Regions from separate parts of the Lysobacter sp. 1R34A genome, predicted to be linked through region 2. Evidence: predicted binding sites of a transcription regulator. Region 2 holds the regulator's gene; the other holds the start of a gene.

Region 1 (14,814 bases), on a different contig from region 2:
GTTCCGGGCGTGCCTTGCGAACGATGGACCCGACTACGGCATCGCGTCGGTCGCGGCGTCGGCATTGACGATGCCGGTGCCGATCAACTGCGGCGGCACCGGCGGCACCGGGAACGGACGCGCGGTGGACTTGATCAGGCGTTCGATCACCGCCGGCGATTCGTCCGGCGCGGGCTTGGACTGCATCAACGCCACCACCCCGGCCACGAACGGCGCCGCCATTGAGGTGCCGTTGTAGTTGGCGTAGCTGGCTGCGCCCGGGGTGGTGGTGCCGTTGTTGAGCGTGGACAGAATGCCCACGCCCGGCGCCGCCACGTCGACCACCGATGTGGTGCCCCAGTTGGAGAAGCTGGCCTTGCCGCCGGCCGAAGTGCTGGCGCCGACGGTGATCACGTTAAGGCAGCTGGCCGGCTGGAAGTTCGCCGCGTTGGCGTTGCTGTTGCCGGCCGCGACCACCACGGTCACCCCGCGCGACACCGCGCCGTTGATCGCGTTCTGGAAGGTCGAGCTGCAGGTGCCGCTGCCGCCGAGGCTGAGGTTGATCACCACCGCCTTGTTGGCGCCGACCGCGGGCACGCCGGCGACGGTGCCGCCCGAGGCCCAGGTGATCGCATCGGCGATGTCGACCAGGGTGCCGCCGCACTTGCCGAGCGCGCGCGCGGTCAGCACCTTGGAACGGAACGCGGTGCCGGCGACGCCGACCGCGTTGTTGGTGACCGCCGCGGCGATGCCGGTGACGTGGGTGCCGTGCCAGCTCGACGGATTGGTGCCGCACCAGTCGCCGGGGTCGGCCGGGTTGCTGTCGCGGGCGTTGCCGTCGTTGGCGGTGGCGACGTTGGTGATGAAGTCGTAGCCGGCCGGCGAGGTCAGGTTGGCGGCGAGATCGGGATGCGCGGTGATGCCGGTGTCGATCACCGCGATGATCTTGCCCTGGCCCTGATAGCCGTTGTCCCAGGCGGTGTTGGCGCGAATGCCGCCGGCGACGCCGTGCAGGCCGTATTGCGAGGGGTAGCTCGGGTCGTTCGGGGTCAGGATCGGCTGGAAGATCGAGTTGGGCTCGACGTATTCGACGTCCGGATTGGCCGCGATCCGCTGCATCAGCGTGGTCGCTTCGACCACGTCGAGCGGACGGCTGACTTCGATCAGTTCGGCGCCGGTCGAGACCGGACCGGCGTGCTTGACGCTCAGGTCCTTGCGGCCGAGCACGGCGACGGCCGTGCTGAGTTCGCGCTGGAAGTCGAGCGCTTTCGGCGTGCCCGACTTGTAGGCGACGACGAAACCGGCGACCGGCCGGTCGGGATCGAGACTGCTGAGGTTGACGCGGTCGGCGGCTAACGCCGGCGCGGCGAGGAGGATGGAAACGGTGGCGACCGCCAGCGCATGCCGGCGCAGGGTGGAGACTGATGGCTGAGACATTGCGAAACTCCCGTGAGGTTTCGTAGGCCGCGGTATGCGGCGGAACCGTCCTGGTTCTCTCTCGCGATCGACTGTTTCGAGGACTGCGGTCTTGCGCGAGCGCGTCCGGACGTGGCGCGGACACAGCGCTATGTCCGCGCTAGGCAGCCTAGGCACTGACGCCGGACGCGCAATACGCAAATGCATCTGCATCACAGCGCATTCGTGAACGAGCGGGATGGATATGGGATTCGAACGCGATGTCGCGCGGAGACTGAACGAATGCGCTGCACCTGCGCCGTTCGCGCCTACGCTCGAACTGCGACGACAGGCGTGAAAATCCTGACTGGCTATTTTTTCGCCATTGGAAAATTGCAACCGAGAGTGGCGCGCCTAGGCCCGCCGGCCGATGCGCCGGCAGAAGTTAGCCGCTTACGACGCATCGCCCAGGCGGCCGCGGTCGCGCCGCCGGCACGCTCGCGGCGCCGGCGTCGCGGCCACGGCAACGGCCAATGTCTCGTCGGCTTACTCCATGTAGACCGCTTCGACGTTATGGCCGTCGGGGTCGAGCAGGAACGCGGCGTAATAGCCGGCGCCGTAATCCTCGCGCAGCCCGGCGCCGCCGTTGTCGCGGCCGCCGGCCTTGACGCCTTCGCGATGGAAGCCGTCGACGGCGGCGCGGCTGCCGGCGCGGAATGCGACATGCGCACCGCCGCGCGCATCGCCGTCGGGATACAGCCACAGTGCCGGCGCGTCCTTCGGGCCGAGCCCGGCGCCGCTGTCGTCGCTGGAGCCGACGACGTGGCCGAGCGGCTTCAATGCGGCACGGTAGAACTTCAGGCTGGCGGCGAGATCGCGTACCTTCAAACCGACGTGGTCGTACATGAGGGAACCTCCTCGAAAGGGAGGTCAGCTTGCCGGGCCGCGGCCGATGCGTTCTTGGAAAATCTTGCGGTCGCCGCGCGCGGCCTGGCGGAAGCGGCGCGGCGAGACCCCGGCGGCCCGATGGAAGCTGCGGCTGAAGTTGGACAAGTCGGCGAAGCCGCTGTCGTAAGCGACCTCGGTAATCGGCCGCTGCGGGTCGGCCAGCAAGGATGCGGCGCGGCGCAGGCGCGCACGCAGCAGGTATTGATGCGGAGTGACCCCGAGCGCATCGGCGAACAGGCGCAGGAAATGGAAGGCGCTGATCCCGGCGATGCGCGCGCCGTCGTCGAGGCCGACCGCGCGATGCGCGTTCGCGTCCAGCCACATCGCCGCCTCGACCGCGCGGCGCCGATCGGCGGCGCGCGGCCGCAGGCGTTTGCCAGCCGCACCATCGACGGTGTCGACGCAACGCCGCGCCAACAGCAGGCCGACCTCATCGACGCCGAGATCGCTGCGCCCCTCCGCCGCGGCCTGGGCGAGTTCGCCCCAGACCATCAGTTCCGGCAACGGCGGCACGCCGCCGGCGCGCCACAACGCGCTGTTCGCGCCGAGTTCGTCGACGAGCGCCGGCGACAGATGAAACGACAGGCATTCGTCGCCGCAGCCGTGGTGTTCGTGGGTACACAGGAACTCGTCGCCGGCACGGCCGACCAACACGCTGCCGGCGACCAGTTCGTAGGCCTCGCCGCGCACGCGATAGCCGAAGCTGCCGCGGCGCACGTAGGAAATGCAGTGGCTGCGGTGACGCTCGACGAAGGGCGCATCCCGCGGCCCCGCCCCGCAGCGGTAGTCGACCGCGTGGAGCGATGCGCCTTCGCTGAGCGGAATGATCTGCATGCCGCCGATGCTAGGCCCGGGCGGCAGCGCTGGCAATGACCGGGTTGCGCGCTTTGGCAGTGTGGAGAGGAGTGAGAAGCGAGGAGTGAGAACGAGGCTCGAGGGGGCGGGCGGGATCAGGCGGGGTCGGCGCCAATACCGTATCGCTTCGGGGCGTCGCCTAGACCAACAGCCCACTCGTTCCTAGTTCCTGCCTACTCTTTGCTCGCCTTGCCTACTCACTCCTCCCCACTCACTCCTGTTTACTCTCCCTCACACAACCCTCAACTCTCGTAAGCCGACTCGCCATGAGTCGTGATATCCAGGCCTTCGCGTTCGGATTCCTCCGGCACGCGCAGACCGACCACGAGCCTCACGATCGCGAAGGCGACCACCGAGACCACGCCCGACCAGACCACGGTGATGCCGACGCTCAGGGCCTGCACGCCCAGCTGCTCGGCGATGCTGTCGTTGCCGGCACCGAGGCCGAAGCCGCCGAGCGTGGGCGAGCTGAACACGCCGGTCAGCAAGGCGCCGATGATGCCGCCGAGGCCATGCACGCCGAATACGTCGAGGGCGTCGTCGGCGCGCAACAGGCGCTTGAGGCCGTGCACGCCCCACACGCACAAGGCGCCGGCGATCGCGCCGATCGCGATCGCGCCGAACGGACCGACCGTGCCGCAGGCCGGGGTGATCGCGACCAGGCCGGCGACCACGCCCGAAGCGCCGCCGAGCATCGACGGCTTGCCCTTGATCACCTTCTCCACCAGGCTCCAGGCCAGCGCCGCCGCGGCCGTCGCCAGCAAGGTGTTGAGGAAGGCCAGCGCCGCGCCGGCGGTGGCTTCGAGGTTGGAGCCGGCATTGAAGCCGAACCAGCCCACCCACAGCAGCGACGCGCCGATCATGGTGAAGGTGACGTTGTGCGGCTTGATCGCCTCGCGCCCGTAGCCCACCCGCTTGCCGACGAAGTAGGCGCCGACCAGGCCGGCGATGCCGGCGTTGATATGCACCACCGTGCCGCCGGCGAAGTCGATCGCGCCCTTGGCGAACAGATAGCCGTCGGGCCCGTACCAGACCATGTGCGCGATCGGCAGGTAGGCGAAGGTGAACCAGATCGCCGAGAACAGCAGCACCGCCGAGAACTTGATGCGCTCGGCGAAGGCGCCGACGATCAGCGCGCCGGTGATGCCGGCGAAGGTCGACTGGAAGGCGATGAAGACGTACTCCGGCAGGGACACGCCGGCGGTGAAGGTGGCCGCGAGCGAGGCCTTGTCGACGCCCTTGAGGAACAGTTTGTCGAAGGTGCCGATGAAGGCGTTGCCGCCGCCGAACGCCAGCGAGTAACCGTAAGTCACCCACAGCAGTACGATCAGCGAGAACACCGCCAGCACCTGCATCAACACCGACAGGACGTTCTTGGAGCGCACCAAGCCGCCGTAGAACAGGGCCAGGCCCGGCACCGTCATCAGCAGCACCAGCAGGGTCGAGGTCAGCATCCAGGCGACGTCGCCCTTGTCGACCACCGGCGCGGCCGCGGCGGCGGTTTCCTGCGCCCGCGCGGCGCCGGCCGACAACAACGCCAACACCGGTGCGGCGGCCAGGGCCATGGGGCTTGCGATCCGCTCGCGCGAGCGGGATTCGATCATCGTGTGGTTCATTTCGTTTCTCGCGTGGAGGGTCACAGGGCGTCGTCGTCGAGTTCGCCGGTGCGGATGCGCACCGTGTTCTCGACCGGCAGGACGATGATTTTTCCGTCGCCGACCTTGCCGGTGCGGGCGGCGTTCTGGATCGATTCCAGGGCCGCGTCGAGCAGACTGTCGGGGACGGCGCACTCGATCTTGAGTTTGGGCAGGAAATCGACGACGTACTCGGCGCCGCGGTACAGCTCGGTGTGGCCCTTCTGGCGTCCGAAGCCTTTGACTTCGGTGACGGTGATGCCCGACACGCCGACTTCGGTCAGCGCTTCGCGCACCTCGTCGAGCTTGAACGGGCGGATGATGGCAATGATCAGTTTCATCTCGCGGCTCCGTGGTGGTTCGTGTGCGGTCGTGCGCCGGGCGTGCTCAGAACGCCTTGGTCACGGTCAGGGTGAAAGCGTCGTCGGCGAGGAAGTTGCCGTGGGCGTTGGTGTAGTAAGCCTCTTCGGCATCGGTGCCGCTGTAGGCGGCCGCGACCGAGAAACCGCTGTCGAAGCTCTTGGTCACGCCCACTTTCCAGTCGGCGTACTCGAAATCCTTGTTGTGCTCGATCCACTGCTTGCCGCCGTGTACGTTGAGCGTCCAGCTCGGCTGGAAGGTCCAGTTGAGGTTGGCGTCGAGGTAGCCGCTGCCGTCGGAATCGGCATAGCCGAACAGGTCGGTCACGGCATGGGAGTACTTGAGCCCGACCGACACGGTCTGAGACGGCGCCAGGGTGCCGCCGAGGTAGATCTCGGTAGTGTCGGGGCTGTTGAAGCCGCTCGGGTAGTCGCCGGGGTAGTAATAGGTCAGCACGCCGACGTCGTAGGAGAACAGCTCGCCGGCCTTGCCGCGGTAGCCCACGTAGCCGTCGAGTTCGAGGCTGTTGGAGATGTCGTCGCCGATCACGACGGTGTCGGACAGCCAACTGACGTTGCTGCCCCAGGCGCCGGCGTAGAAACCGCTGTCGTGCGCGTATTCGATGCCCCCCTGCAAGGCGGGGTTCTGGTTGGTCTGCGACACCCCACGGAACAGGTAGTCGCTGGTCAGGCTCACCGAGCCCGAGGTTCCGGCGTGTGCAGTCGTGGCCGCGAGTGCGGCGAACGCGAGCGCGGTGGCAAGCGCGGCTTGGACTCGTGTGGTCTTGGCTCGTGCGGTCTTGGATCGCGCGTACTTGGCTCGCGCGGTCTTGCCGGTGGCGCCGGCGCTTTCGGTTTTGCTATCTAACGACATGACGCAGGCTCCTCATAAGCGGTGGCCCCTCCCCGGTCATTGCTTCGTTGCGTTCCGGCCGCGTCGACGCCTTCGTCGTGCTCGGGCCGGAGATGGACGCGCGGTCGGACTCTGCGGTCCGCGCCTGCGTCGAATGGCTGTCCTCCTGTGGTGGGTCGGGTCCGCGGCGGCGCGCGTCGATCGGTCGCGGCTCGATGGCTGCGTACTCGTCGTGCTGTGTGCGATGCCGCGGTCGAGGGTTTCGGTGGTAAGGGGCTTTGCGTTTCGTGTCCTGCGTTTGTTGCGGCAAGCCGCTCCCGCGACGTCGGCCATGGCCGATATCGGACGGATGGAGGCGAGTGGCGTCGCCCGGGTGGGTGCTCTTCCCTGAAAGCGACACGGCCCGGAGCGTTAGCCCCGGGCCGTGTGCTGGTTTACTGCATCTCGCGCATCGCCTGCGCGCGCCGCCGCGCGTCATCCCGCCGCGCCGCATCGAAGCGGCGCGGGCGATCGGGATAACGCTTGGCTGGCGCGAGGATGGATGCGTTCATGGCGATCAGACGGCGTAATACATCTGGTATTCGAGCGGGCGAGCCGGGCGCTTTCCGGAATGCGTTGAAGCGCATTCCGGCCCGGTGAGCGCCCGGTCCGCAAGGACCGGGCCGGACACCTGCCGATCCGAAGACCCGATGTACATATGCGGCAATCTCCTTAGACGGCGTAGTACATCTGGTATTCGAGCGGGTGAGTCGCAGCGCGGAACTTGGTCACTTCCTGCATCTTCAGCGCGATGTAGCTGTCGATGAAGTCGTCGGTGAACACACCGCCGGCCTTGAGGAAGTCGCGGTCCTTGTCGAGCGCTTCGAGCGCCTGGTCGAGCGAGTGGCACACGGTCGGAATGCCCTTCTCCTCTTCCGGCGGCAGGTCGTAGAGGTCCTTGTCGCTCGGCGCGCCCGGGTCGATCTGGTTCTTGATGCCGTCCAGGCCGGCCATCATCAGCGCGGCGAAGGTCAGGTAGCCCGACTGGATCGGGTCGGGGAAGCGCATCTCGATGCGGCGCGCCTTCGGGTTGGCGACGTAGGGAATGCGGCAGCTGGCCGAGCGGTTGCGGGCCGAATAGGCCAGCATCACCGGCGCTTCATAGCCCGGCACCAGGCGCTTGTAGCTGTTGGTGCCCGAGTTGGTGAAGGCGTTGATCGCGCGCGCGTGCTTGAACACGCCACCGATGTACCACAGCGCCATCTGCGACAGGCCGCCGTAGCCGTCGCCGCTGAACAGGTTGACGCCGCCCTTGGCGAAGGACTGGTGCACGTGCATGCCGCTGCCGTTGTCGCCGACGATCGGCTTGGGCATGAAGGTCGCGGTCTTGCCGTTGCGGTGGGCGACGTTCTTGATGATGTACTTCATCGTCAACAGCTCGTCGGCCTTGGCTACCAGCGAGTTGAACTTGGTGCCGATCTCGCACTGGCCGGCGTTGGCGACTTCGTGGTGGTGCACTTCGACTTCGATGCCGACCTGCTCGAGGGTCTTGCACATCTCGGCGCGGATGTCGTGCAGCGAGTCGAGCGGGGCGACCGGGAAGTAACCGCCCTTCACGCCCGGACGGTAGCCGCTGTTGCCGCCTTCGTATTCCTTGCCCGAGTTCCAGGCGGCTTCTTCCGAATCGATGTGGAAGAAGGTGTGGCCCATCTCATTGGCGTAACGGACCGAGTCGAAGATGAAGAACTCGGGTTCCGGACCGAAGAAGGCCTGGTCGGCGACGCCGCTGGACTTCAGGTAGGCCTCGGCGCGCTTGGCGACGCCGCGCGGATCGCGCGAGTAGGCCTGCATGGTCGCCGGGTCGAGGATGTCGCAGGTCAGCACGACGGTCGGATCGGCGGTGAACGGGTCCAGGAACGCGGTCGAAGGATCCGGCAGCAGGATCATGTCCGACTCGTTGATGCCCTTCCAGCCGCTGATCGAGGAGCCGTCGAACATTTTGCCGTCTTCGAACAGCGAAGGCTCGACGATCGACTTCGGGAAGGTCACGTGGTGCTGCACGCCACGCATGTCGGTGAAACGCAGGTCGACGAATTCGACCTTGTGATCCTTGATGAGCTTTTCGACCTGTTCGAGAGACATGTTCGTTCCGGGAAAGGGGAGTCGGGAGTAAGAGTCGTGCAACGCGAGGGCATTGACGCCGCCTGCCTGACAGGGAAGCAAGCGTCGTGCCAACTTTCAACTCCCTCTAAGCCCATGAAATAAAAAAGAATCGTGGATCTGTCGCGATCGGGACGCACCATATGAAGGCGCGAAACCGGGCATTCGCACCAAGTTAGTGCAACACGCTTTCCGTTATTCTGGCGCGCCGCCGCGAACCCCCGATCGCGGCGGCGCGCTCCGCCTCTCCGCCCCCGACCAAGACCCCCGCCCCTAATGACCGACCTGCTCGCCGCCCTGCTCCTCGGCATCATCGAAGGCATCACCGAATTCCTGCCGATCTCCAGCACCGGACATCTGCTGATCGCGCAACACTGGCTCGGACACCGCTCCGACCTGTTCAACATCTCGATCCAGGCCGGCGCGATCCTCGCCGTGGTGGTCATCTACTGGCGCCGGCTGTGGACGCTCGCGACCGGCTTCGCCGAGCGCGACAACCGCGACTACCTGTACAAGCTCGCCGTCGCCTTCGGAGTGACCGCGGTGCTCGGCATCGCGGTCAAGAAGGCCGGCTTCAGCCTGCCCGACCAGGTCCTGCCGATCGCCTGGGCGCTGGTGCTCGGCGGCGTATGGATGATCGCGGCCGAGCATTTCGCCGCCAAGCGCGCCGCCGCGCTCGGCGAACGCAGCGAGATCACCTGGACCGTCGCGACCCTGGTCGGCATCGCCCAGGTCGTCGCCGGCGTGTTCCCGGGCACCTCGCGTTCGGGTGCGACGATCTTCATCGCCCTGCTAGCCGGCACCACCAGCCGCGCCGCGGCGACCGAGTTCACCTTCCTGGTCGGCATCCCGACGATGTTCGCGGCCAGCGGCTACGAGCTGCTCGGCGTGCTCGGCACCCCGGCCGCCGCCAACGAAGACTGGAACGCGCTCGGGGTAGCCTTCGTCGCATCGGCCGTGACCGCCTTCATCGCGGTAAAGTGGCTGTTGCGCTATATCCAGACCCACCGTTTCACCGCGTTCGCGATCTACCGCTTCGTGTTCGGCGCAGCGCTGTTGCTGCTGATGCCGTCCGGCAGTTGAATGAGATCGCCCAGCTGACCGCACCGCCTCACCGGCAGGAGCCGCCGCCATGAACGAAGCCGATCGCGCCGCCGAACAGGAATTGCTCGACTACGCCCAGTTGTCCGGGCCCGAGCGCTACGCCGCCTTCGTCGCGGCGGTCGCGCGCACCGGGCAGCTGTGGGTCGCCGAATCCGGCGAGTTCGTGCTGACCCTGTTCGACGACGACGGCCAGGAGCTGTTGCCGGTGTGGCCTTCGACCGGTACCGCGCGCGCCGCCCTGGCGGCCGCGCCGAACCTCAAGGGCTATGCGCCGGTGCTGCGCGAGCTGGAAGCCTGGCGCGCGAAGGCCGCGCCGGCGCTGACCGAAGCCGGCCTCGGCGTCGGCGTGTTTCCGAACACGACGATGCAGTGCGCGGTAGTCACCCCGGCGGAACTGCTGGGGCATATCGACGCCGTGCTCGCCGACGAAAGCGAGCAAGAAGACGACAGCGACGGCGGCCTCGACCTGGAGCGCGCCCAGCGCGAGCTGGCGCAGAAGTTCGCCAAACCCAAAGGCTGAACCCCGAACCGCGCGCCGGCGCGTTCGACTGGGACGCCTATCGCTGATCGACAAGGAGTGTCGCGCCATGAATCGATTGTTCTGCCTCGCATTGGCGGCCGCATTGCTGACGACGATCTCGCTGGGCTCGGTGGCCGCCAGCCGGCAGTCCGCGCCGGCTTACTCGCTGCCTCAGACCCAGGCCGGTTTGCTGCGCGCCTTCGACTGGTACCCGTTGGAGGCCACCGACGCGTGGGGCCGCCGCGTCGGCGCGCTGCGCGGAGCGCGTCATCGTGGTTTGCATGCGCGCTACCAAGACGGCGTATTCGAATTGAAAGGAGCCTGCAACACGGTCGGCGGCCGCTACAAGCTGGATGGCAAACGACTGCTGCGCGACGACCAGGGCGCAATCCAGACCACCGCCGGTTGCAGGCGCGACGCCGCGATGGACACCGCCTTCTTCCGCCTGGCCACCGTCAACACGCAATTCGCGATCGTCGCCGAGGGCGACACGCACAAGCTGCTGATCACCCACGACGACGGCGCACGCATCAGCCTGGTCGGCGTGCCGACCGCGCAGACGCGCTACGGCAGCCCCGGCACCCCACTCGAATTGGAGATCGACGACGAGCGCCGCTGTCCGCCGCCGTCGAGGCGTCGCGAGCGCTGCCTGCATGTGCGGCAGGTTCGCAGCGAAGGGGCGAACCGCATTCCGGTCGGCGACTGGCACTGGCAGCGCGACCCGATCGAAGGCTATCGCCATGAAGCCTGCTTCCGCTCGACCTTGCGGGTGCGGCGCTTCGACATCGTCGATGCGCACGGCGTGCCCGGCGTGGTTTACGTCAAGGAGTATCGCGACGCCCAGGCCCGCATCCAACCCGAGACCCCGGCTTGCGCGTCGGTCGATCCACGCGGCGATTGACGATCGCATCCGCCTTGCGGCCCAACCGGTTCGCTTCTCGTCCCCGCCTTTGGTCGGTGGCGACCGGCTACCGCTGCAAGTTCTGCTCGCCACCGCCGCCGGCGGCCGCGCGCTGCCGGCGCCCCTGGATGCCGGAGCCGGGCGAGGCGCACAGCAGCGCGGGTGGACCGTCGCTCAATGACCGGCCTGCCCGACCCGCGGCTGAACGCGGCCAACCCCATGGCCCGCGCGCGGCCGTTGATCCTGTCTTCGCAGCCAACATTGGATCATCCCGCCCCATGACTATCACCCGCCCCCTCGTTTTGTCCGCCGCCGCGCTGTCGCTCGCCCTGCTCGCCGCCTGCGCCGCGCCTTCCCACAGCACCGGCAACGGCGACACCGCCAAGCCCACCCAGGACAGCGCCGCGCCGGCCGATGCCGCGCCGGCGACTTCCGCCATCGACCTGGGCGGCTACAAGTGGAAACTCGACTCGGCCACCGACAGCGCCGGCAAGCCGATCGCCGCGCTGCAGCGCGAGGGCAAGTACGGCCTGCAGCTGAGTTTCGTCAAGGACCGCCTCGGCGTGTCGGGCGGCTGCAACCATGTCGGCGCGATGTACGCGCTCAAGGGCGACCGCATCGAGGTCAAGCAGTTCCAGACCACCTTGATGGCCTGCCAGGACCAGCGCCTGATGCAGATGGACAGCGAGATCGCCAGGCAGCTCGAAGGCAACGCGAAATTCGCCATCGAAGGCCAGGCGCCGCAGCCGCGCCTGCTGTTGACGACCGCTTCGGGTAGCAAGCTGAGCCTCAGTGGCGAACCGACCGCGGAAACCCGCTACGGCAGCGCAGGCACCACGATGTTCTTCGAAGTCGACGCGCAGCGCCGCACCTGCCCGCATCCGCTGATGCCCAAGCACCAGTGCCTGTGGGTGCGCGAGCGCAGCTACGACGCCAACGGCGTCTCGCAGGCGCCGGGCGAGTGGCAGTTCCTGTACCAGGACATCGAGGGCTACAAGCACGAAGCCGGCGTGCGCAACGTCGTGCGGGTCAAGAAGTTCGACATCAAGAACCCGCCGGCCGACGCCTCGTCGGTGGCCTACGTGCTCGACATGGTGGTCGAGAGCGAACTGGTGCCGCCGCCGAAGTCGTAAGCGCTGTCGCGGACGCGCTGGGTTCAGCGCGTCCGCACCACCAGGGTCTTCGGCAGGCGGTCGTGCCAGCCGGCCGGGCGGCGGCTGTCCGAGAACAGCACCGAGAACGGCTCGAGCGGGATCAGGCGCGCGAAGGTGCGCCCGATCACCTGACCCCAACCCGGCGGTCGCCCCTGTTCGTCGACCACGCGGGTGCCGGTGATGAGCTTGCCGACGGTGACGCCGAACATGCCTTCGAGCGGGATGTAGTAGGCCAACATCAAGCCGATGCCGATGGCGTAGTCGCGCAGGAGGTTCGGTTCGTCCATCGCGGCCAGCGCGCCTTCCCCGCCGAACAAGGCGAACGCGAAGGCGATCACGAAGCCGATCGCATAGCAGGCGACGAAATCGATGAGGTAGTTGAAGAAGCGCCGGAGGAAGCTCGCCGCCTCCAACTTCGCCATGCGCTCGTCCAACTGCACCGCGGTCTGCGGTGCGTGATACGGGTTGTCGTCCATGTCGATCGTGCTCCCCTGTCGGTCCCGAAGCGGAATCCCTCGGCGGACTCTAGGGCAACCGACAGCGCGCCCGCAATCGCGGTGCGCGCTCGCAACGGCGAGGCCGTGCGCCGCCGTCGATCAGCCGGCAACCGCCGGATTCAGCGCATACGTCGCATAGGTCGTGGCCTGGCCGAGCACATGGCCCTGCATCGCGTACAGCACTTCGCCGGCGGTGAAGCGCGGACCGACCTCGAGACGCTCGACGTCGAGGGCGAAGACGCGGAAGAAATAGCGGTGCAGGCGCAGGTCGTTCGGCGGCGGAAAGGCGCCGTCGTAGCCGTACCAGTCGCCGGCCATGTCCGGATTGGCGGCGAACCAGCCGGTGTAGTCGTTGATGCCCTGGCGCGATCCGGCCGGACCGGCCGGGTTTTGCTTGCCGTGCGCGGTCACGCCGTCGCTGCAGCTGCCCGCGGCGATCTCGGTGACGGCGGCAGGGATATCGATCATCGCCCAGTGGAAGAAATCGCCGCGCACCTGATCGACCGGGATCTGCACGTCGTCGCGGTCGACCATCTCCGGCACGGTCGGTGCGTCCGGGTCGATGCACAGCAAGGCGAACGAACGGGTGCCCGCCGGCACGCCGTCCCAGGCCAGGTGCGGATTGCGGTTGGCGGCGAAGCCGACCCCGTCGGCGGTGGCCTGGCCGGCGGCGAATTCGGCCGGCAGGCGCCGGCCGTGCTCGAAACTGTTGCTGTGGATACGCATGTCGGGCTCCTGGAGCGACGGCGCGGCGGGCGCGCCGTCGGTGCGTGGATAGGCGGCTCAGTTTTCCGGATAACCCAGGCGGCGCGCGACCGGCTTGAGCAGGGCGAAGGCCTCGCCGAGCGGGCCGGTGTACTGGCGCCAGCGACCGGGCGCCAGGCGCGCGCCGCCGAGCGACAGATCGTTCGGCAGCGACACCTGGATGCGCAAGGTGTCGGCGACCGCCTGGGCGAGCGCGCCCGGGTCGTCGAGGATCTCGTCGAGCTTGACCAGGTTGTGCGGGAACAGATCGTGCTCGTGCAGGTCGGCGACCTGGTCCAGGGTCTGGGCCAGCCAGCGCGCGCCGGCCTCGGGCGTTTCCAGCGCGTACGGCGTGGTGCTGCCGAAGGCCAGCCAGTCGAGCAGCATGTCGCGCGGGTCGCGCACCGCGATCAGCATCATCGCCTGCGGCAGATACGGACGCAGCGCGCGCAACAGGGCGTTGTCCCACCACAGCAGCCAGTCGAACACCGGGCCCTCGGCGGCGCCGCGCGCCGGCAAGGCGGCGCGGTACATCTTGACCAGGAAGGCCGGGTCGAGAGTGCCGGCGAGTAATTCTTCGACCGTGCCGTAGCGCTGCAGCGGATCGGTCGGCGGCTGTTCGCCGTAGCGATCGACCAGCAGCGGCGCGCCGACCGCGGTCAGCATCTGGGCGAAGCGTTCGACCCGCGAACCCGGCGCGCCCCACAGCAGCAGCACGCCCTGGGCGCCGTCGGCGATCGGCGCCAACGCCGGCCATTCGGCGCCGTTGCGGCGGCTGATGGTATTGCGCGGCAGGCGCTGGTCGACGACCTCGGCGTGCAGTTCGGCCCAGGTCGCGGCGGCGGCCTCGGGCTGGCCGGCCAGGTCGAAGGCGCGGCCGAGCAACTGGCGCAGTTCGCGCTTGACCAGCGGATCCGGCGCCAGGCTGATCAGGCGTTCGATGCGTTCGGCGGCGGCGTCCGGATCGGTCTCGGCCAGGCCCTGGACGATGCGCATTTCGGCGCGCACGTCGCCCGGGTGCAGCTCGACGATCCGATGGGCGATGGCCTCGGCCTCGGCGTGTTCGCCGACCTGATCGTGCACCGCCGCGCGCGCCTCCAGCGCGCCGAGGTGCCCAGGCATGGCCTGCTGCCAGCGTTCGATGACCTCGACCGCGCCGGCTTCGGCGAACGGTTCCAGGGCCAGGCGCGCGCGCCACAGGTTGGGCAGGTCGGCGTGGGTGGCGAGCGCGGACTCGAGCGTGCGGCGCGCATCGTCGATGTCGTCGAGGCGGCGCCAGGCTTCCATGATCGCGTTGAGCGTGCGCGGGTCGTCGGGAACGATGGCCAGCGCCGAACGCAGCGCCGGCAGCGCGCGCTCCGGACGGCCGGCGTCGAGTTCCAGCTCGCCGAGCCAACGCTGCACGCCGAAGCCGGCGTCTTCGCGCCCGGCCACCGCGGCGACCCGGTCGGCGGCTTCGCCGAAGCGCTGCTGGCGGCGCATCAGGTCGGCGATCATCAACTGCAGGGTGGGCTGATCGGGGTGACGCTCGGCGAGGGTCAGGAAGGCCTGCTCGGCGAAGGCCAGATGGCCCTTGGCGAGGTAGGCGAAAGCCAGCGCGTGCACGATCTGGGCGTCGTCCGGCGCCAGCGAGGCGGCGTGGCTGAGTACCGCCAGGGCGCGGTCGGTGTCGCCGCGGCGCAGCGCCAGCGACCCTTCGACGGCGGCGACCTGCGGGTGGCCCGGGGCGATG
Region 2 (14,814 bases):
CGTGGACCTGCGTTCGACCCGCATCGCCGAGGTCATGACCCGCTCGCCCAAGACCATCGGCGCCGACGCGCTCGCGGTCGAAGCCGCGCAGCTGATGGAAACCCACAAGATCAGCGGCCTGCTGGTCGTGGACACTGAACGCCGCGTGGTCGGCGCGCTCAATATTCACGACTTGTTGCGTGCGAGAGTGGTTTAAGAGCCGGGACTCGGGACTCGGGACTCGGGACTCGGGACTCGCAACAGCATCAGAGCTTTCCTGCCAAATTCCAAATTCCCGAAATTCGAGTCGAGTCCCGAAACCCGAGTCCCGAGTCCCGAAATACCGAGCGCCAAACCTGTGCCCTACAGCCACCTCAACGATTATCCCGCTGAAGTCCGCGAACGCGCCGCCCGCATCCGGCTGGCCTGCTTCGACGTGGACGGCACCCTGACCGACGGCCGGCTGACCTACGACAGCGAGGGGCGCGAGCTCAAGAGCTTCCATGTCCAGGACGGCCAGGGCCTGTCGCTGCTGGGGAAATACGGCATCGCCGTGCATTTCGTCACCGCGCGCGGCGGCGTCATCGCCGCCCAGCGCGCGGCCGAGCTCGGCGCCACTGCTCACGGCGACGTCGCCGACAAGCTCGCCTGCGTGCAGCAGATCGCCGCCGGCCTGGGGCTGTCGCTGGACCAGGTCGCGTTCATGGGCGACGACCTCGCCGACCTCAAGATCCTGCCCCACGTCGGCCTGTCGGTCGCCCCCGGCAATGCCCACCCGTGGGTGCGCGAGCGCGTGCACTGGCGCACCGTGGCGCGCGGCGGCGAAGGCGCGGCGCGCGAACTGTGCGACCTGCTGCTCGGGGCGCAAGGCCACGCCGAGCGCGTACTGACCGGTGCGCTCGGATGAGCTGGCGCGGCATGCTGACCCTGATTCTGATGGCCGCCGCCGCGTTGAGCGGCTGGGCGTTGTGGTCGCAGCGCGACAAGAACGACGGCGACGGCCGCGCCGAGGCGCGTCCGGACTATGTGCTCAACCAGTTCGAGGCGGTCGTGCTCAACAAGCAGGGCAAGGAATCGTTCACCTTGCGCGCGCCGAAGCTGACCCGCGACCCGAACGAGAAGACCCTGGACGTCACCACCCCGCTGTTCCTGATCCCGCCGAAGGCCGGCGGCAACGGCGGGGCCTGGGAAGTGCGCTCGCAGCGCGGCTGGGTCAGCGCCGAGGGCGACGAAGTGCGCCTGCGCGGCCAGGTGAAGGCCGACAGCACCAATGCCGAGGGCAAGCCGATCAACATCGCCACCGAGGAGCTGAACCTGTTCCCCGACACCAACAAGGCCACCTCGGCCGTTCCGGTGAGGTTGATACAGCCCGGCACTATAATGAACGGGTCGGGATTGCAGGCCGATCTCGAAACCAAGAACGTCACCATTCCCAACGTCAAGGTCCGCTATGAAGCGAAAGCCCGCTAACTGGCCGGCGCTGTGCCTGGTCGCCCTTCTGCTGGCGCCGGCGGCCGCGCTCGCGCGCTCTTCGGACCGCAACCAGCCCATGGACGTCGGCGCCGACAGCAGCAACTGCTCGGTCAGCACCGATTCCGGCCCCTGCGTGCTCACCGGCGGCGTCAAGATCGTCCAGGGCACGTTGGTCATCAACGCCGCCAAGGCCGACATCAAGCGTGCCGCGGGCGACATCAGCTTCGTCACCCTGACCGGCTCGCAGGCGACGCTGAAGCAGGAGCTCGACGACGGTTCGCCGTTCAACGGCCGCGCCAACAAGATCGAGTACGACATGCCGAAGGACACCATCGTCCTGACCGGCAACGCCTACGTCGACAAGAACGGCGACACCATCAAGAGCGAGCGCATCGTCTACAACTCCAAGACCGGCCAGGTCGAGAGCGGCGGCACCGGCGGCCGCGTCAACATGCGCCTGCAGCCCAAGAGCAAGACCGCCGCGCCGGCCAAGGGAGGCGGCTGATGCTGGTCGCGCAAGGCCTGCGCAAGGCCTACCGCTCGCGCGAGGTGGTGCGCGACTTCGGCCTGACCCTGGATGCGGGCGAAGTCGTCGGCCTGCTCGGCCCCAACGGCGCCGGCAAGACCACCTGCTTCTACATGATCGTCGGCCTGGTCCCGGCCGATGCCGGCCAGATCGTCCTCGACGGCAAGGACATCACCGCCGAGCCGATGTACGCCCGCGCCAAGTACGGCGTCGGCTATTTGCCGCAGGAACCCTCGGTGTTCCGCAAGCTCAGCGTCGCCGACAATCTGCGACTGGTGCTGGAACTGCGCGACGACCTCGACCGCGCCGGCATCGAGCGCGAGCTGGCCAGCCTGATGGAGGAACTGCAGGTGACCCACGTCGCCGAGCAGCTCGGCGCCAGCCTGTCCGGCGGCGAGCGCCGCCGGGTCGAAATCGCCCGCGCCCTGGCCGCCCGCCCGCGCCTGATGCTGCTGGACGAACCCTTCGCCGGCGTCGACCCGATTTCGGTCGGCGAGATCCAGCGAATCGTGCGCCATCTCAAGAATCGCGGCATCGGAGTGTTGATCACGGACCATAACGTCCGTGAAACCTTGGGCATTTGCGACCGGGCGTATATCCTGAACGACGGTGGCGTGCTCGCGCAGGGGGCTCCGGACGCGCTGCTGGCCAATCCCGATGTCCGTCGTGTCTATCTGGGCGAACAGTTCCGTCTGTAACCTTGCGGTTACCGGGCGCGGACGACGCCCACGACGCGCGGCCCGGGCCGACAGCCATCTCAGGTCGCGTTAGCAATCGATGATGAAGCCTCGCCTCCAAGCCTCGCTCGGACAACAGCTGGTGATGACACCGCAACTGCGGCAGGCGATCCGCTTGCTGCAGTTGTCGGCTGTCGAACTGGAAGCCGAGCTGGCCACCGCGATCGAGAGCAATCCGCTGCTCGACTGGACCGATCCGTCCGCGGTCAACGAAGACGAGCCGCGCGCGCCGCCGAGCGTCGAGGAAGGCGCCGAAGCGCCGACCGTCGAGCCGGAATGGACGATGGACGACGGCGAGACCTGGTACGAACGGGTCGGCCCTTCCGACCACGACGAAGACTCGCCCGCGGCCGAACAGGTCGCCGAGGCCGAGACCCTGCACGATCACCTGCTGTGGCAACTGCACCTCAGCCCGCTGTCGCAGCGCGACCGCAGCATCGGCGTGGCCCTGATCGAGGCGATCGACGACGACGGCTATCTGCGCGAAAGCCTGTCGGCGATCGTCGAATCGCTGGCGATGGGGGTCAGCGAAGAAGAAGTCGCGACCGTGCTGCACCAGGTGCAGCGCTTCGACCCGGTCGGCTCCGGCGCGCGCTCGCTCAGCGAGTGCCTGAGCCTGCAGCTCAGCACCTTGTCCGACGACACCCCGGGCAAGGCCCTGGCTTTGGTGATCGCCGGCGAACCGCTCGAACGCCTGCCGCGGATCGGCGCGGCCGGCCTGGCCAACGAACTCAAGCGCGACATCGCCGAGGTCGAGACTGCGGTGCAGTTGCTGCGCTCGCTCGACCCGCGTCCCGGCGCGCAGATGGGCGCGATCTCCACCGACACTTACGTTACCCCGGACGTGGTGATCTGGCGCCAGAACGGCCTGTGGCGGGTCGCGCTGTCGGAAGCGATGCGCCCGCGCATCTCGATCCATCGCGGCTACGAAAGCATGATCCGCCACGCCAGCGCCTCCGACGCCAGCTATCTGCGCGGGCATCTGCAGGAAGCGCGCTGGCTGCTCAAGAGCCTGGAAGCGCGCGGCGACACCTTGCTCAAGGTCGCGCGCTGCCTGCTCAAGCAACAGGCCGGTTTCCTCGAATTCGGCGACAGCGCGCTGCGCCCGCTGACCCTGCGCGAGGTCGCCAACGAAGTCGGCCTGCACGAATCCACGGTTTCGCGCGCGATCGCCCGCAAGTACGCGCGCACTCCGCGCGGGACCATGCCGCTGCGCGCCTTCTTCGCCTCCGGCATCGACACCGGCTCCGGCGGCGAGGCCTCCAGCACCGCGATCCAGGCCATGATCCGGCGCCTGATCGAGGCCGAGAACCCGCGCAAGCCCTTGTCCGACGCGCGCCTGGCCGAGACCCTCAAGGCCACCGGCGTGCCGGTCGCGCGCCGCACCGTGGCCAAGTATCGCGAGGCGATGAGCATCCCCTCGTCGCAGGAACGCGTGCGCATGGCGTAAGCCCGCCAGATTCCGCAAACCCGCAGGATTTCGATTTTATTTCCCCAACGAATCAGCAACTTAGGCCCGGTCTACGACCATTGTTGCGGTCTGGCCACTTGCACCTGGAATTGAGCGTGCGATGCTGGAATCCCTGGCCCCGGCCAGGGCGTCAAACAGGCCCCCGAGCCGTCGACGACCGACGGCCCGGAGCCCAGTCTGCATTCTCCCGCGACGTGAAGGAGGTCTCCGATGCGTATCGAAACCCACGGCCAGCAACTGGAAGTCACTGCAGCCCTGCGTGACTATGTGGAAACCAAGCTGGCCCGTCTGCAGCGCCATTTCGACCAACCCTTCGACGTGCGTACCCAGCTCAGTCTCGACAAGCCCGACCATCGCGCCGAGGCCACCGTGCTCATCGCCGGCCGCACCCTGCACTGCGACGCCGCCGCCATCGACATGTACGCCGCCATCGATCTGCTCGCCGACAAGCTCGACCGCCTGCTGATGAAGCACAAGAGCAAGCAAGTCGACCACCACCGCGGCGAAAGCCTCGCACGCAACGGCGAATTCGTCGGCTGAACCCGATTTACGGGGCCCGGTCATCGATCCAGACACACCGTCATGCCGCTTTATGAATTATTGAGTGCGGAACGGGTCGCGATCCTGGTCGAACCCGGCGATCGCAATACCGTGCTCGATGTCGCCGCGCGCATGCTCTGCGACGGTAATCCCTCCACTGCGTTCGCCCTGCGCGCAAGCCTGGGCGAACGCGAACGGCTCGCCAGCACCGCGATCGGCCACGGCGTCGCCATCCCGCATGCGCGCACGCCCCTGTTCGAACACAGCCGCGGCGCCTTTCTCAGGCTGGCCCAGCCGGTCGATTTCGGCGCCATCGACGGGCACCCGGTGGACCTGGTCCTGGCCATGGCCATTCCCGAGCACCACGTCCAGCAGCATCTGCAGTTGCTGGCCGAACTCGCCGAACGCTTCGCCGACGGCGGCTTCCTCGAGCGATTGCGTTCGGCGCCGTCCGTCGCCGAGCTGAGTTACCGCCTGCTCGATCATTGCCGCCGCAGCGCGGCCTGAGCCTTGCGCTCGTAGACACGTCGAGGCGAGCGCCGGTTCGAGCCGCCATCAGCAAGCGACCCGGCGTCGCGCCGGCCGACCGCCTTCACGCCGCATCGGTCCCGCCGGCTCCGCGTCGATGCGGACACCGCCATCGCTTTGCTCGTAAACTTCCGCCCATGAGCAAGAGCATCCGTGCAGGCGAACTGTTCGAACAGCAGCGCGAGCGGCTCGCCCTGCGCTGGGTGGCCGGCCAACGCGGCGACGGCCGCCTGGTCGAGGCGGTCAACACGGTCGCGCGGCGCCCGTCGCTGGCCGGTTACCTCAATGCGATCTATCCGAACAAGGTGCAGATCCTCGGCACCGAGGAACTGACCTGGCTCGACGGGCTGGACTCGCGGCTGCGCTGGGAAACGATCGAGAAGATCATCCAGTTCCGGCCCCTGGCCCTGGTCATCAGCAAGGACCAGCCCTGCCCCGAGGACCTGCGCATCGCCGCCGAGGAAACCGACACCCCGCTGTGGGTTTCGCCGCGCCGCGGCCACGAATTGCTCAATCACCTGCAATACCACCTGGCGCGCGCGCTCGCCCCGCAGATCACCCTGCACGGGGTGTTCATGGAGATCTATTCGATCGGTGTGCTTATCACCGGCGAATCCGGATCGGGCAAGAGCGAACTCGCGCTGGAGCTGGTCACCCGCGGCCATCGCCTGGTCGCCGACGATGCCCCGGAATTCACCCAGATCGCGCCCGACGTGCTCGACGGCACCTGCCCGGACATGCTCCAGGACCTGCTCGAAGTGCGCGGCCTGGGCGTGCTCAACATCCGCCAGATGTTCGGCGACACCGCGGTCAAGAACAACAAATACCTGCGCCTGATCGTGCACCTGACCAAGCCGATGAGCGAACCGGTTCCGGCCGGAATCGAACGCCTGACCGGCGACACCGGCATCCGCCGCGTGCTCGATCTCGACGTGCCGATGATCACGCTGCCGGTCATGCCCGGCCGCAACCTCGCCGTGCTGACCGAAGCGGCGACGCGGCTGCACAGCCTGCGCATGAAAGGCCTGGACCCGGCCGCGGCCTTCATCGCCCGGCACAGCAACTTCCTGGAGCGCGGCGAATCGTGAGCAATTCCCCTTTCGACCCCGCCGCGTCCGGCGAGGGCAACGCCTTCACCCTGGTCATCGTCAGCGGCATGTCCGGCTCGGGCAAGTCGGTGGCGCTGAACACCTTCGAGGACCTGGGCTTCTACTGCGTCGACAACCTGCCGGCGGAACTGCTGCCGCAGTTCGTGCAGAACGTGATCAAGGCCGAGGAAGGCATGCCGACCAAGCTCGCGGTCGGCATCGACGTGCGCAATCGCCATAGCGATCTGGCCAACATCCCGGAATGGCTGTCGGCGGTCGGCGCGCTCGGCGCCGATCCGCGACTGGTGTTCTTCGAATCCAGCGACGGCGTGCTGCTCAAGCGCTACGCCGACACCCGGCGCCGCCATCCGCTGAGCCAGTTCGGCCTGGCCCTGGCCGATGCGATCTCGCTCGAACGCCAGGTGCTCAAGCCGCTGCGCCAGATCGCCGATGCGATCGTCGACACCAGCGAGCTCAACGTCCATCAGCTGCGCCGCCACGTCATCACCGAATTCGCGATGGGCGGCGACGCCGGCATGTCGCTGCTGTTCGAGTCCTTCGCTTACCGCCGCGGCGTGCCGGCCGATGCCGACTTCGTGTTCGATGCGCGCGGGCTGCCGAATCCGCACTGGAACCCGGCGTTGCGGCCCTTGTCGGGCCGAGACGGCGGCGTGCGCGACTATCTGGAAGCGCAGGCCGACGTGAACCTCTACGTCGAGCAGATCAGCCAGTTCCTCGACACCTGGCTGCCGCGCTTGCAGGCCGACAGCACCCGCAGCTACGCGACCATCGCCTTCGGCTGCACCGGTGGCCGGCATCGCTCGGTCTACCTGGCCGAACGCATGGCCGAACACGCCCGAACCCGCGGCTGGAACGAAGTCGCCGTGCACCATCGCGAGCTCGACTGAGTTCGCTGCGCGACGCTCGTCCGGCCTCGATGCGGCTTTCTTAGCGGTCGAGATTTGCTAAGGCGTTGAGGGCTGCTCAGGCAGGCCACCGCGCGCGAACGGCATCCTCCCGCGCCACTCGTCTTCGCTGCGGCTTCTCACCACCGCCGGGCGCCGCCCCTCTGCATAGGGGCACTGTCGTCGGCGCGAATGGGCGCGGCGGACAAGCAAGCCATCCGTAGTGCGCCCATCGCAGCGATCTGAACCGTTCCGAGCCACGCCGTCGACCGACTTGGCATCCTTACAAAATTTTCCCATTGCCGTGTCGCGACGCTTGCAGGCCTCGCATTAGGTTCGGCCTGTGCCGGATGCCGAGCGCTCCGGTGCGTCCCTCCCACGGAGCAACGCCATGAAAAGCACGATCCGCCGCCTCACGCCGATGCTGCTTGCGGTCGGCGCGCTCGCCCTGGCGCCGGCCGTAATGGCCCAAGCACAGTCCGCGCCGCCGGGCGAGGCGATGCAGCGCACCGAGCCGCCGGTCAACGATCAACGCGGCCAGGCGCCGATGCCTCCCCCGGCCGATCCCACCGTTCCGGCGAACTTCACCGACCTCGACAGCAACGGCGACAGCAAGATCAGCCGCGACGAAGCCGCGCTCGATGCGCGCCTCGCCGCCAATTTCGCCATGCACGATCACGACGGCGACGGCGCCCTGTCGCTGGCCGAGTACCAGGCCGGCCATGGCAAGCGCAGCGGCGACAAATAACCTCTGGCCCGCCGCGCCCCTCCCTCCCGACAGCCAAGGATCACGATGAATACTTCCCCGACACACCCGCGCAGCCTGGGCCTGGCCTTGGGCGTGATGCTTGCGGCCGGCCTGCTGAGCGGCTGCGACAAACCCGATCCGGCGCCGATGGAATCGAGCGGGCCGGCCCCGGCCACGACCGATCCGGGACCGGCGCCCGCACCGGCCACGGACACTGCTCCGCCGGCCGACGCTCCATCCTCGGACTTGCCTGCGACTAATCTGCCGCCGCCGACCGATACCCCTACCGACACCCCGCCGGTTCAGAACCCGCAACCGACCCCGACCGACCCGACCGCGCCCCCGCCGCCGACCGCGGACCAAGCCCCGTCGAAGCAGTGACGCCGCATCACCGGTAATGCAGCGGGTCGTTTTCGCGGCCCGCTGCGTTCGTGAACCCGGTCCGCCGGGCTTTGGCCAGCGCGCCTTCGATCCGCTGCCTCTCATCGCTTGGGCGGCGTTGCGGCAATGACGGCCCGCTCCGACGCGGCGCCGCCCCACCACCGCCCGCTACCTACGGCGATTCGCGAACGCAGAATCAAACAGTTGCCCGCGCCCCCCGGCGTTCGGCCGGGCCCTGCGCTGCCATGTCCGCGGACCGCCGCATTCGGCGCTTCCGGCTTGTCACTCCGCTCTGTTAAGTTGGCGGCATGTCAGTCGGCGTCCTTCTCATCACCCATTCCGGTATCGGCAGCGCCTTGGTCGCCGTCGCCAACCGCCTGCTCAACCCCTTGCCGTTGCGCACCGAAGCGCTGGAGGTCCCGTTCGACGCCGACCCCGACGCTCTGCTGCCGCTGGCGAGCGCGGCGCTGCGCCGCGTCGACGACGGCGATGGCGTGCTGGTGTTGACCGACCTGTACGGCGCTTCGCCGAGCAACCTCGCCGCACGCGTGTCGCGGCTGGGTACGCCGGTACGGCGAGTGTCGGCTCTGAATCTGCCGATGCTGCTGCGGGTGATGAATTATTCGGAGCTGGAACTGGACCAACTGCCCGCGGTCGCCTCCGCCGGCGCCCGCAACGGTGTGATCCTGGATGACGCCTGACCGCATGACGCGACTCGCAACGACGCGTAAGACCATTGCCTGAGGACCCCGACATGATCGAACGCGACCTGACTGTTTCCAACCGACTCGGCCTGCACGCCCGCGCCACCGCCAAGCTGGTCCAGGTGCTGTCGGCCTTCCGCAGCAACGCCACGCTCACCGCCAAGGGCCGCGAGGTCAACGCCAAGAGCATCATGGGGGTGATGCTGCTCGCCGCCGGCCAGGGCACCCACGTCAAACTGCGCGTCGAGGGCGAGGACGAAACCAACGCCGCCGACGCGGTGATCGCCCTGTTCGATCGTCGCTTCGACGAAGACAGCTGAGCCGGAGGCGCGCATGAGGCAGGAATTCCAGGGTCATGGTGCCTCGCGCGGCAGCGCGCTCGGCCGTGCCCGCGTCCGCTTGCCGCATGCGCTGGAAGTCGCCGAGGAACGCATCGGCCACGACCAGGTCGAGGCCGAGCTGGCCCGCCTGCACGTCGCCATCGACACCGTGCGCAACGAAATGCACACCCTGCGCGACCGGCTGCACGGCGCGCTCGCGCACGAGGTCGGCGAATTCCTCGATCTGCACACCCTGTTGCTCGACGACCCGGAGCTGCTGCACGGCCTCGACGAGCTGATCCGCAGCGGCCACTACGCCGCCGACTACGCCCTGCGCCTGCAGCGCGACCGCATCGCCTCGGTGTTCGAGGCCATGGACGACGCCTACTTCCGCAGCCGCGTCGACGACATCGACCAGGTGATCGGGCGCATCCACGCCGCGCTGCACCGGCGCGACCACGATACCTCCGGGGTAGCCGGCGAGATCCTGGTCACCGACAACGTCGCCCCGGCCGAGCTGGCGCAGTTGCAGGCCCAGGGGGTGATGGCGATCGTCACCGCCGCCGGCAGCACCCTGTCGCACAGCGCCATCCTCGCCCGCAGCCTGCATCTACCGCTCGTGGTCGGCACCGCCCAGGCGCTGCTCAAGATCAACGACGGCGACGCCCTGGTCGTCGACGGCGCCACCGGCACGGTCATTCTCGAACCCAACGCCGAGGACCTGCGCAGCCACCGCGTGCGCACCCGCGAGCTCGCCCGCGAACGCAAGCAGTTGCACCGCCTGCGCCGCGAGCCGACCCGCACCCTCGACGGGGTCGACATAAAGCTGTACGCCAACGCCGAATCGCGCGAGGACGTGGCCGAGGCGCATTCGCTCGGCGCCGCCGGCGTCGGCCTGTACCGCACCGAATTCCTGTTCCTGCAGCGCAACGAACTGCCCGACGAAGACGAACAGTTCCGCGTCTATCGCGACGTCGTGCTCGGCATGACCGGGCGCATGGTCACCATCCGCACCCTCGACCTCGGCGCCGACAAGGCCGACAAGACCGGCCTGGCCCTGCGCGACGAACCCAACCCGGCGCTCGGCGTGCGCGGCGTGCGCCTGTCGCTGGCCCGCGAGGGCCTGCTCGAGACCCAGTTGCGCGCGATCCTGCGCGCCTCCGGCTACGGCCCGGTGCGGATTCTGGTGCCGATGGTCAGCTCGGCCGAAGAAATGCGCACCGTGCGCGGGCTGTTGAACCGGGTCGCCGCCGACCTGCGCCGGCAGGGCCATGAGATCGCCGATCAGGTGCCGCTCGGGGCGATGATCGAAGTGCCGGCCGCGGCGATCGCCCTGCCAGGCTACATCAACACCATCGATTTCCTGTCGATCGGCACCAACGACCTGGTCCAGTACCTGCTCGCGGTCGACCGCAACAACGAGGCGCTGAGCGAGCTGTACACGCCGCTGCATCCGGCGGTGCTGAAGGTGATCCGCGACGTGATCCGCCTGGCCCAGGCGCGCGGCAAGCCGGTCGCGGTATGCGGCGAAATGGCCGGCGACGCGAACTTCGCCCCCTTGCTGCTCGCGCTGGGGCTGGAGGAGTTCAGCCTGCACCCGGCGACCCTGCTCGAGCTGCGCCGCGCGATCCGCGGCCTCGACCTCGGCGTGCTGCGCAAGCGCGCGCCGGCACTCTTGCGGGCGCGCGACCGCGCCGGCATCGAGGCCTGGCTGCGCGCTTGAGCGCGGCCTCGGTCCGCGCTGCCCCGGCCCGGTACGTCGCGTCGTTCATCCGGGCGGACCGATCACGCTGTCTTCCGACGCGAACGTGAAAGCTGGGCTTTGTAAGCTGCAGGGGCGATAATCGCCGCATGAACATCTGACCCTCGCCGGCTTCGTGGCCGCGTCCGTCACCCGCCAGGAAGTACCGTATGGCCGAAGCCGTCCGCCACGACAAAACCGCACGTCAGCTGCGCCTGCTTTCCGACGCGCTCGACAGCGGTCGTCTGGGGCCGGTGCGGCGCCTGGTCAACACCCTGTCCCCGGCCGAGATCGGCAACCTGCTCGAGTCGCTGCCTCCGGGCAAGCGCGTGGTGGTGTGGGGCCTGGTCGACCCGGAAGACGACGGCGAAGTGCTGGTCCACGTCGGCGAGGAAGTGCGCGAAAGCCTGCTCGCGGACATGGACACCGACGAGATCGTCGCCGCGGTCGAAGACCTCGACATCGACGACCTCGCCGATCTGGTCGAAGACCTGCCCGACACCGTCATCGACGAAGTGCTCAAGTCGATGGACCGCGAGAACCGCGAGCGGCTCGAACAGGTCCTGTCGTATCCGGAAGACACCGCCGGCCGCCTGATGAACCCGGACGTGGTGACGGTGCGCGCCGACACCACCATCGACGTGGTGCTGCGCTACCTGCGCCTGCGCGGGGAACTGCCCGAACACACCGACCACCTGTACGTGGTCAGCCGCCGTCATCAATACCTCGGCCGCATCGCCCTGGCCGCCCTGCTCACCCACGAGCCCGGCACCGCGATCAACAAGCTGATCGACGACGAACAGCCGGCGATCGACGTCGGCGAGACCGCCGCCGAGGTCGCCCGCCAATTCTCCGACCACGACTGGATCAGCGCCCCGGTTGTCGACGACAACAACATCCTGCTCGGCCGCATCACCATCGACGACGTGGTCGACATCATCCGCGAACAGGCCGAACACCAGGCCTTGAGCGCGGCCGGCCTGGACGAGGACGAAGACTTGTTCAGTCCGGTGCGGCGCGCGTTCCGGCGCCGCCTGATCTGGCTGTCGATCAATCTGTGCACGGCCTTCCTCGCCGCCAGCGTGGTCGGCCAGTTCGAGGACAGCATCGCCAAGCTGGTCGCCCTGGCGGCGCTGATGCCGATCGTTGCCGGCATGGGCGGCAACGCCGGCACCCAGGTGCTCGCGTTGATGATCCGCGGTCTGGCCCTCGGCCAGATCGGCGCCTCCAACGTCGGCGTGCTGCTGCGCAAGGAATTGATGGTCGCGCTGATCAACGGCCTCGTGCTCGGCGTGGGCCTGGGCCTGATCGTACTGGCGTGGTTCCGCCAGCCCGGCCTGTCGCTGGTGATCGGCGCCGCCCTGACCATCAACCTGCTGACCGCCGCCGCGGGCGGCGTGCTGGTGCCGATCACGCTCAAGCGGCTCGGCTTCGACCCGGCCCTCGCCGGCGGCGTGATGCTGACCACCCTCACCGACGTGATGGGCTTCCTGAGCTTCCTCGGCCTGGCGACGCTGATCTTGATTCGCTAGCCCCGATTCGCTAGTCCCGATTCGCTAGTCCCGATTCGCTAGTCCCGATTCGCTAGTCCTGATTCGCCAGCGCCGATTCGCCAGCGCTGATCCCCGAGTCCTGATTGCCAGTCCTTGCCGGGCACCGAGCGCGACCGTTCGTACCCGGACGAGCGGCGGCGGCACTGCCGCAGCCGCCGGCTAAGATCGCCGCATGTTGCAGGAAGCAGACATCGAACAGGCCGTGGACCTGCAGGCGCGCAGCTATGCCCTGCTGAAGTGGATGGCCGAGGGAATCCGGCGCGGCTTCATCGGCTTCGACGCCGCCCATGCCTATGCCCACGACGCCCAGGCCGCCGCGGCCTGGATCGAACGCCATTACGCCGATCTGCCGCCGGCGGCGCGTCCGCCGCGCGAACACCTCGCCGCGTTCTGCCGTTTGTTCACGACGTATCTCGACGGCGGCCAGCGCTTGGTCCGCGATCCGGGCCAGCGCCTGTACTCGCCGGATGCGCATTGCTTCTGCGAGATGTGCAGTTGGTACATCCACAACGCCTCGCTGAAGGCGCGCACGATCTCCAGCGGCGACCGCCGTCGTGCCGACCGGCAGATGCGCCACAGCCTCGACGAACTGGCGCTGGAGCACGACCGCCTGCTCGAAGACGGCGAGGTCGACCGGCTGATGCGCGATGCCTCGTTCCGCGAAGCCCTGGCGCTGTATGCCTATACCGAGACCCTGCTGCGCCGGCTGCGCGGCGGCGGCGCCGAGATCGGTGTGCCGCTGGTGCTGTGGCGACGCTTCGCCTGGACCGAACAGGGTGCGCCCAAGCGCAAGTACCGCCTCAGTGCCGTGTCGATCCTCGAGGCGTCGGCCCTGCTGCGGCAGCGCCTGGCCGCGCTGGGCTGACGTGGACCGTGAAGTCGATACTGCGACGCCGGTAGCGCGTCGCGCTTGAACCGCTGCCGGACGCGGCCGATGATGCGGGCAACCGCTCCGGAGAATGCCGATGCCGACTGGCCGCCCGCTTCGTCTCGCCGTCGCGTTACTGCTGGGCGGCTCGCTGCTGTTCGGCGCCGCTTGCGCCCCTTCGTCGACCCGACCCGATACCGCCTCCATGTCCGACCCGAGAACGCACGGCCAGTTCGTTTCGCGCCAACTCGAGCGCGACGGCATCGTCCATCGTTACCAGGTGTTCCTGCCTTCGCGCCGCGCCGGCGGCGAGCGCCCCGCGTTGATCATGTTCATGCACGGCTCGGGCGAACGCGGCGACGACAACCGCAAGCAGGTCGAGGTCGGGCTCGGGCCGGTGGTCCGTTCGCGTCTCGACGAATTCCCGGCGATCGTCGTGTTCCCGCAGATTCATTCCGACGAGGCCGACCTCGAACGCTTCGGCGATACCGCTTTCGCGATCCTCGATGCGGTGCAGGCCGAATTCGGCGGCGACCCACAGCGGGTGTTGCTGACCGGCTTGTCGCTGGGCGGCTACGCGAGTTTCGAACTCGCCCTGATGCAGCCCGAGCGCTTCGCCGCGGTGGTGCCGATCTGCGGCGGCTTCGACCCGCCCGAAGCGCAGTTCGTCGCCCGCCGCAAGGCCCTCGGCGGCGTATCCAGCCACGACGAAGCCGCACGCAAACTGCGCGGCATTCCGTTCTGGGTCTTCCATGGCGCGAAGGACGACGTGGTCTCGGTGGAGAACTCGCGCCAGATGGTCGATGCCCTGAAGCGCGCCGGCGCCGACGTGCGCTACACCGAATTTCCGGACACCGGCCACAACGCCTGGGACCCGGCCTATGCGACCGCCGAGCTATGGCCGTGGCTGTTCGCGCAGCGACGTTGAGGATGGACGCGCGGATGGGTGCGGGGAGAGCCAATCCCCCCGTCCCAAATAGGGGAATCATTCGGGAGGGTTTTAAAGCGACTGGGTTCTTCGCAAGACGATTCGGAAGCGTCTCGGTACGTCGTGGCCCAGCCGGCGATCACGACGCAGCCGGCTCGAAGATTCTTGTCTTCGGAACACGGCGAAATCGCCCGAGCCCCCTTTTGGGAGGGCGCTGTTGCTGTTGTACCTACCCTAGCCGCAGCCTCTGCCCGGCAACCCCGCTCAAGCCTTCTTCAGGAACTCGGTCTTCAGCACCAGCCCCTTGACCTTGTCGACGTTGCA

Evidence for each region. The regulator sigma-54, encoded in region 2, starts transcription at its own class of promoters, with help from an activator protein. The targets are predictions, from matches to a motif close to TGGCACGNGCNTTGC.
Region 1: glnA (type I glutamate--ammonia ligase) is a predicted target of sigma-54. The motif match lies at 8,222-8,236, and genes of this name have one in related genera.

Annotation. Positions count from the first base shown of each region.
Region 1 is NZ_JBPKJP010000048.1:15,838-30,651, forward strand. Features, by position in the region: gene ACSAMQ_RS12295 (S8 family peptidase) at 34-1,416, opposite strand; gene ACSAMQ_RS12300 (VOC family protein) at 1,921-2,280, opposite strand; gene ACSAMQ_RS12305 (helix-turn-helix transcriptional regulator) at 2,305-3,156, opposite strand; gene ACSAMQ_RS12310 (ammonium transporter) at 3,420-4,742, opposite strand; gene ACSAMQ_RS12315 (P-II family nitrogen regulator) at 4,814-5,152, opposite strand; gene ACSAMQ_RS12320 (TorF family putative porin) at 5,199-6,044, opposite strand; gene glnA (type I glutamate--ammonia ligase) at 6,735-8,144, opposite strand; gene ACSAMQ_RS12330 (undecaprenyl-diphosphate phosphatase) at 8,439-9,245, shown strand; gene ACSAMQ_RS12335 (DUF2750 domain-containing protein) at 9,295-9,786, shown strand; gene ACSAMQ_RS12340 (hypothetical protein) at 9,854-10,687, shown strand; gene ACSAMQ_RS12345 (DUF4377 domain-containing protein) at 10,966-11,820, shown strand; gene ACSAMQ_RS12350 (RDD family protein) at 11,844-12,317, opposite strand; gene ACSAMQ_RS12355 (YbhB/YbcL family Raf kinase inhibitor-like protein) at 12,438-13,064, opposite strand; partial or broken gene ACSAMQ_RS12360 (tetratricopeptide repeat protein) at 13,122-14,814, opposite strand, start outside.
Region 2 is NZ_JBPKJP010000006.1:48,278-63,091, reverse strand. Features, by position in the region: gene ACSAMQ_RS03825 (KpsF/GutQ family sugar-phosphate isomerase) at 1-196, shown strand, start outside; gene ACSAMQ_RS03820 (KdsC family phosphatase) at 338-886, shown strand; gene lptC (LPS export ABC transporter periplasmic protein LptC) at 898-1,449, shown strand; gene lptA (lipopolysaccharide transport periplasmic protein LptA) at 1,430-1,957, shown strand; gene lptB (LPS export ABC transporter ATP-binding protein) at 1,957-2,676, shown strand; gene ACSAMQ_RS03800 (RNA polymerase factor sigma-54) at 2,756-4,165, shown strand; gene hpf (ribosome hibernation-promoting factor, HPF/YfiA family) at 4,397-4,726, shown strand; gene ACSAMQ_RS03790 (PTS sugar transporter subunit IIA) at 4,769-5,233, shown strand; gene hprK (HPr(Ser) kinase/phosphatase) at 5,392-6,342, shown strand; gene rapZ (RNase adapter RapZ) at 6,339-7,250, shown strand; gene ACSAMQ_RS03775 (hypothetical protein) at 7,639-7,995, shown strand; gene ACSAMQ_RS03770 (PTS sugar transporter subunit IIA) at 8,685-9,077, shown strand; gene ACSAMQ_RS03765 (HPr family phosphocarrier protein) at 9,131-9,400, shown strand; gene ptsP (phosphoenolpyruvate--protein phosphotransferase) at 9,414-11,123, shown strand; gene mgtE (magnesium transporter) at 11,312-12,673, shown strand; gene ACSAMQ_RS03750 (hypothetical protein) at 12,867-13,559, shown strand; gene ACSAMQ_RS03745 (prolyl oligopeptidase family serine peptidase) at 13,768-14,490, shown strand; partial or broken gene ACSAMQ_RS03740 (alkylphosphonate utilization protein) at 14,755-14,814, opposite strand, start outside.